DNA from 2 places in the Arthrobacter sp. IK3 genome. Region 1 is predicted to be linked to the other one. Evidence: riboswitches for the same ligand, from Rfam matches in the RefSeq annotation. Region 1 holds a riboswitch; the other holds the start of a gene.

Region 1 (3,200 bases):
GATTACCTCTGGCTGCGTCGAATCCTGACCCGGTATCCGCCTTTGCGAGCCAGATGGACCGGCTCGCTGAGGGGAACACCGTCCCACTACAGGCCCCGTAGGCGAAGTGGCGGGAGCGCGGAGGCGGTACCAGCACATGGGTGAAGGTTCTGCCGGCCGCGAGTCTGGCATGTTCCATTATTTCACGTTCGGGGCTTGAGCACCCTGCCTGGAGCAGAGCGGGCTGATCCGGGTTCCCGGATCTGCCAGGGATGCCCGCGGCATTAAAGCAGGGCGCCCCCTTCGGGATCCGAAAGGGGCGCCCTGGGTGCTGCCGGCAAGAACCGGCGGCTACGCAGACTATGCGCGGTAGTAGACGGGGCCGGAGCCGAGGTTTGCGGTTGCGATAACGGTCTGGTTACCGTTCATCCCGCTGTGGATGGCCTGGCCGTCGCCGATGTAGATGGCGATGTGGGGGACACCGGCTCCGCCGTTGGCGTAGTAGATCATGTCGCCGGGCTGCGGGTCGGAGACCGGGGTGCCGTAGGCAGCCAGCTGTGCGGGGGACAGGTCGCCCACCGAGTGGCCTGCAGCGCGCAGTGCCTGCTCCACCAGGACGGTGCAGTCCTGCATGGCGCCGAGCTGGGAGTAGGCGGAGCTGACCATGATTGCGCCGGCGCCGGAAGCTGCCGCGGCGGGTGCCGGGGTCACAGCCTGCGTGGTGACGTTGCTCTCGTAACCGGTAAAGGTGCCGGGATCGGTGTACGAAGCAGCGGGGGCTGCGGCCTCGGCCGGAGCCGCATAGGTCTCAGCCGGAACGTAGGTCTCCACCGGTGCTGCGGCCACGGCCGGAGCTGCGGCGGCCTCACCGGAAACAGTGATGACGTCACCGGGGTAGATGATGGACGCCAGCGACAGCCCGTTCAGCGCCAGGACGCTGTCCAGGGTGACGCCGTAGGAGGCCGAGATTTCGCTCAGCGTGTCACCTGACACTACGGTGTGGGTTACGGCCGCCGCCGGAGCCGGGGTTTCAGCTGCCGGGGCAACCGCGGGCTGGGGGGCTGCGGGCTGGGCGGCCGGAGCGAAGGTGCTGGCTGCCGGTGCCGGGGTTTCGTTGATGACTGCGCTGGCCTGTGCCGGTGCTGCCATGCCGAACATGAGGCCTGAGCCTGCTACGACGGCTGCTGCGGTTCCGGTTACAGTGCGTGCCTTGACGGGTGCTGCCTTTGCGATGCTGGTCCAGATGCTGGACTCTGCGCAGTGACGTCCGCGATTCTTAGAAGACAAGGTATTACCTCTCCCTATACCTGCGAGGTGAGCTGTCGGGTTCGGATGGGAGTCACCCGGCCGCCGGTCTCATCCGGTCGGCTTAACCCCAAGGATTCAAAGGACCCAAAAAATTGGTTCCCCCGCCCCTGCCGTCGTATTGCAAAAGGGACCCCGGCCAAGCGGCAGAGCTAGGTAACGAGCCCGGGGCGCCGCATCAGGACTGCGGCATGCCAAGGACACTAACAGCAATTTCTTTTTGATTGCAATTCGGTAACGACGCCGTGTTGCCATTGTGTGCAGTGAGTCACGCGTGTTAGCTGAGCACCTTGCTGTCTAGTCTTATCACAGCAGTCCCGCGCGCCACATGCCAGCCGGGTCCGATATGGGCCCCCGGGCGGTCGCTGACGGCGCTTTGCCGCGGGGTCGGCAGGACGGCATGGCCGGTCCGGGTGCGGGGCAAAAGCCCCGGATTCAAGGGGAACGACACCTCGCCGGAGAGTGGGGCGCAGTGAAGGAATTCCCCATTTCAGCCGCCTGAATGGTCTCCAGCGGGCCGGCAGGTACGGTCCCGCCGGCCTGCAGGCGGGGATGGTTGCAGATCACAGTTATGCCGCACTCAACCCTTAGGCGTAGTGGTGATTCACACACTATTAGCCCGGATTGACCGGCGCTGCGACGGAGACCCCGCGCTGCCTTACGCGCGGGGAACGGAGCGCCGGACCGCAGTCCAGATGACCCACATGCCGCCAGCAGTAGTAAGGGCGGCAGCGGTAGGCAGCAGCCAGGTGACCGGCGTTCCTCCGGAGGCTGACACGGCTGCGTACAGCAGCCAGCACGCCGCCAGGGCCCCACCAGCAGCGCCTGCACAGAACCGCGGGGATTTACCCGCTGAAGCTCCCACGTATGCGGCTGCGCTGGCGGGGCAGGCGAACGATCCACCCAGGGCCGCGCCGCCCACGATAGTCCAGAGGACATAGCTGGAGAGGTCTCCAGGCTCGACGAGGGAGGCGGTAGTGAGCTGGAAGTTGACCATGGCGAGCGCCACGCCGGCCAGCGCGCCCAGCGGGATGAGGAGAAAGACGGGTCTACGGGTCCGTGCGGGCGTGCTGCTCATGCTGCCAACTCTATCCGCGGCGGCTGGACCCGGCAGAAATGAGAGGTGAATGACATCCCGCTTTTTATGAATGACTCAGAATAACTGCTAGAGTCTTATCAACGCCTGACGCCTACCGCCAGGCCTTCCCGTCCACAGCCGGTCACCCGCGAATGGACCGAGGACCCGTGCAGCCCGGCCAGACGGGCTGCTCCCACTTTTGACGCAACGCCGCCCAGGAGCCGGTGCACTTTGTGCTGCCCGGCTGCCCGGCCTCCGACCCATGAGGAGAACAATGTTCGAGACAACCACTTCCGCCCCCGCCCGCACCATCCAGCACCGGGCCGCAGTGCGGCAGCAGGGCCAGAGCCGCATTGAACGGACCGTTCCGGCCGGGCGCCTCGCTGCGCTGGGCGGCAATTACGTTGCAGCCTTCGGCCGGCCCGGGTCAGTTCCCGCACACCGGCATGCTCTCCTGTCCGGCGCCGCCTCCGGCCACGGCTACACCGCACGGTTTGACGGCGCGGAACACCGAACCCCTGCAGCAGCTGTAGACAGCTACACTGCCGTTTTTGGATCCGCCTCCGATGCGCCCGCCCCTGCTGAGCGTGCCCGCGGCAGCTACACGGACGCCAACCTCTGAGTCGGCGTCCCCCCGGGCGCAGCGGCCGGAGCATGCCCGGCAGCGCTAGGATGGGAAACCGCCGCGGGAACCAGCGGCGGTTCGCTGACCCGGATTGCCGGGTTCCTACGGCTGATTGCGGGGGACTGCCTTGGGCGCCATGGATGATTTGCTGGGCCCTGCCGAAGTAGCCGCCCTGCAGCGCAGCCTCGCCGCTGCCGCCCCGGCACCGGGGCT
Region 2 (3,200 bases), on a different contig from region 1:
AAGCGAAGTTCTTCTGCGGAGCAAAGTAGTACACGTCAGACTCCGCGAGGTCCACGTCCAGGCCGCCGGCAGCGGAAGTGGCGTCAATCAGGACCAGCGAACCTTCGTCGGCGCCTGCAACGCGGCGGACCGGAGCGGCCACACCGGTGGATGTTTCGTTCTGGGGCCAGGCGTAGACATCCACGCCCTCTTCGGCAACCGCCTCGGGACGCGTGCCCGGCTCGGCCTTGATGATGCTGGATGCGGCAAGGAACGGTGCCTTGTTGGTGGCCGCGGCGAACTTGGAGCCGAATTCGCCGAATGACAGGTGCTGGGCCTTATTCTCCACCAGGCCGAAGGACGCAATGTCCCAGAAGGCAGTGGAACCGCCGACGCCGAGGACAACTTCGTAGCCCTCAGGCGCGGAGAAGAGGTGGGAGAGGCCTTCGCGGACGCTTCCCACAAGGTTCCGGACCGGGGCCTGGCGGTGGGATGTTCCGAGCAGCTTGGTTCCGGCGTCGGACAGCGCCTGGATTTGCTCCGGACGGACCTTGGAAGGACCGGCTCCGAAGCGCCCGTCCCTGGGGAGAAGTTCAGCGGGAATCGTAACGGCGGTATCGCCCATTTCTGTATGCTCCAAGCGGGTTGGCAGGGTGCTTCACGTACCCTTCCATTCAACACCCCGTGCCCGTCCCGGTCCTATTTATGACCGGCCCTCGGGCACGGGATCAGCAGATGCGGTAATTCAGCCGGGTTTGCGGCCATGGGCTAACGTGGAAACAAAACTGCCGGCGCGTTCTGCGCCGCTGTGGTGATTCTCTTTTGCACGATTGCTAGGAGTGGCTGGTCATGACGGACCTCATCGACACAACTGAGATGTATCTTCGGACGATCCTTGAGCTGGAAGAAGAGAACATCGTGGCTTTGCGGGCCCGGATCGCCGAGCGCCTGCGCCACTCCGGTCCCACCGTTTCCCAGACCATTGGCCGGATGGAACGGGACGGGCTGGTGGTGGTCTCCGGTACCCGTCAGCTTGAACTGACGGACCTTGGACGGCGGCGCGCCACCGAAGTCATGCGCAAGCACCGCCTCGCTGAGCGCCTGCTGGCAGACGTGATCGGCCTGGACTGGGCCTATGTCCACGACGAGGCCTGCCGCTGGGAACATGTCATGAGCGAGCGGGTGGAGCGCCGGCTGTATGACCTGCTGGGTAAGCCCACGGAGTCCCCGTACGGCAATCCGATTCCGGGCCTGGAAGCCCTTGGCGGGGAGGCAGCACTCCAGCCGCTTACTCCGTACCGGGACCTGCTCTCCGCTGTATCGGAGGTCAGCGCCGGTCAGCCAATGCTCCTTGAACGCCTGGCCGAACCGATCCAGGTGGATCCGGAGCTCTTGACCCAGCTCGACGAAGCCGGCCTGCGTCCGGGTGCCACCATCACCGCCGAGGTGGTGGGAGGCTACATCTCCGTCCGCGTGCCGGGCATCGAGGGTGCCCTGGAACTGCCCGCGGAAGTGGCTTCGCACGTGTTTGTCTCCGCGCCCGCTTCGTGACCTGCCGCCGCTCCAGATAACGGAATGGTATCTTTTGGGCTTTTTCCCCTATAGTGGCATCTGACTACAGCAACAACACCGTTCACCGGTCCAACAGCCTAACCCTGCCACTGGACCGCAGGTGCAACCGTTCGCGGGCAGGGGCGGAGGACCCACCAACCGGCAGTATTACTGTCTTGGGGTGAAGCCCTTCGAGCAGCACGGCACAATCCTCACCGGACTGTACGTGCGTCGTGGGCCGAGTTTCTCTACTCGAATCCGACAGCTAACTTCGCAGGCTTGTTAGAGAGGGAAACACTTGTCGAAGCATGCTGCTTCGGGCAGGCGCAGGGCTGAATCGCCAGCTGCTGAACTGCGCCCACGCACCGCCGTCCGGACCACCGGAAGGCGCCGCGCCGAACCCGTACACCGCCCCATCGGCGGAGCTGCCCAGAAGTTCGCCATTGCCGCTGCCGCCTCCGGGCTGGTGCTGACGGTAGCGGTACCGACGACGGCGGCAGCCACCGATCCGGCTGTCGAGCCGCAGCCGGTTGCCGCAGACCCGGTCTCCGCGGACGCCAACGCTGTCCTGGACTTCGAGCGGACCGCACTGAGCTCCAAGTTTGATCCGGATGCCAAGCTCCGCAGCCTGACCGTGGCCGGTACGGACGTGATCCCGGCCGCGGCCAAGGGAACGCTGGCCACCCCGCTGAGTTCGGACCTGGTCCAGACGTCCTCCTTCGGCTACCGGGTCAGTCCCATTACCGGCACCGCCGGGGAACTGCACACGGGCCAGGACTTCGCCGCAGCATGCGGCACCGAAGTGACCGCGGCTGCGGCCGGCACGGTGAAGTCAGCCGGCTGGCATGCACTGGGCGGCGGCAACCGCGTTGTGGTGGATCACGGTAACGGCGTTGAAACCACCTACAACCATCTCTCCGCCATCAGTGTCTCCGTTGGGGACACCCTGGAGCGCGGCCATCTGGTGGGTGCCAGCGGCACCACGGGCGCTTCAACCGGCTGCCATCTGCACTTCGAAGTACTCGTAAACGGCACTCCCGTCGACCCCCTGGGCTGGTTGTGACCGCTCCAACACGCTTTCGTGACCTGAGCGTGACATTTCAGTGATGTTGTTATATTCTCGTCACCGTGCCTGATTCGCCAAAGATCAGACACTCTCGAACAGATTGCCGAGCTCTGCCACTGTCCGAGATCCGTTCGCAAAATCGCATGGCAGAGGCGGGGGAACCAATTTCGGGTTTCGTAAGAAGCCCTTGGGGTTAAGTTGCCGGACCTAGCAGTCCAGCAACCGGGTGACTCCCATCCGAATCCGACAGCTCACCTCGTAGGCATTGGGAGAGGCAAAACTGTGTCATCAGTCAATTCCGGCCGCCGTCGTGCCGCCACTGCGCCGGTAACTCCGTTTACCGCGCTGTCCAAAGCTGTTACCGCCAACGCAGGCTCCGTAGGTCGCCAGGCCGCCGTCGTCGTCGCTGCTTCCGGCCTCGTCCTGGCCGCAGGTATGCCGGCCCAGGCAGCCCCGGTCTCGACCGACCGCCAGGCCCTTGAATCCACCCCCCTTAACGTTGTGACCTCGAACGGAACCGTGACGGTTTCCGAGCAGGCACCGTTCGAACTTCCGGTCCAGCCGCTGGCCGGTTCCGTTTCCGGAGCCGAGACCCGCGCACAGA

What was found. Region 1 has a riboswitch for cyclic di-AMP ahead of ACSLGO_RS08740 (C40 family peptidase). Riboswitches for the same ligand answer to the same signal wherever they lie in the genome.
Region 2: another riboswitch for cyclic di-AMP. It lies ahead of ACSLGO_RS16940 (M23 family metallopeptidase); the one in region 1 lies ahead of ACSLGO_RS08740 (C40 family peptidase).

Annotation. Positions count from the first base shown of each region.
Region 1 covers NZ_JBPPSW010000005.1:194,133-197,332, reverse strand. The annotation lists gene ACSLGO_RS08740 (C40 family peptidase) at 340-1,266, opposite strand; cyclic di-AMP (ydaO/yuaA leader) riboswitch at 1,270-1,435, opposite strand; gene ACSLGO_RS08735 (hypothetical protein) at 1,943-2,362, opposite strand; gene ACSLGO_RS08730 (hypothetical protein) at 2,637-2,984, shown strand; gene ACSLGO_RS08725 (DNA alkylation repair protein) at 3,124-3,200, shown strand, end outside.
Region 2 covers NZ_JBPPSW010000014.1:89,857-93,056, reverse strand. The annotation lists gene serC (phosphoserine transaminase) at 1-604, opposite strand, end outside; gene ACSLGO_RS16945 (metal-dependent transcriptional regulator) at 829-1,530, shown strand; cyclic di-AMP (ydaO/yuaA leader) riboswitch at 1,616-1,825, shown strand; gene ACSLGO_RS16940 (M23 family metallopeptidase) at 1,829-2,593, shown strand; cyclic di-AMP (ydaO/yuaA leader) riboswitch at 2,719-2,875, shown strand; gene ACSLGO_RS16935 (NlpC/P60 family protein) at 2,879-3,200, shown strand, end outside.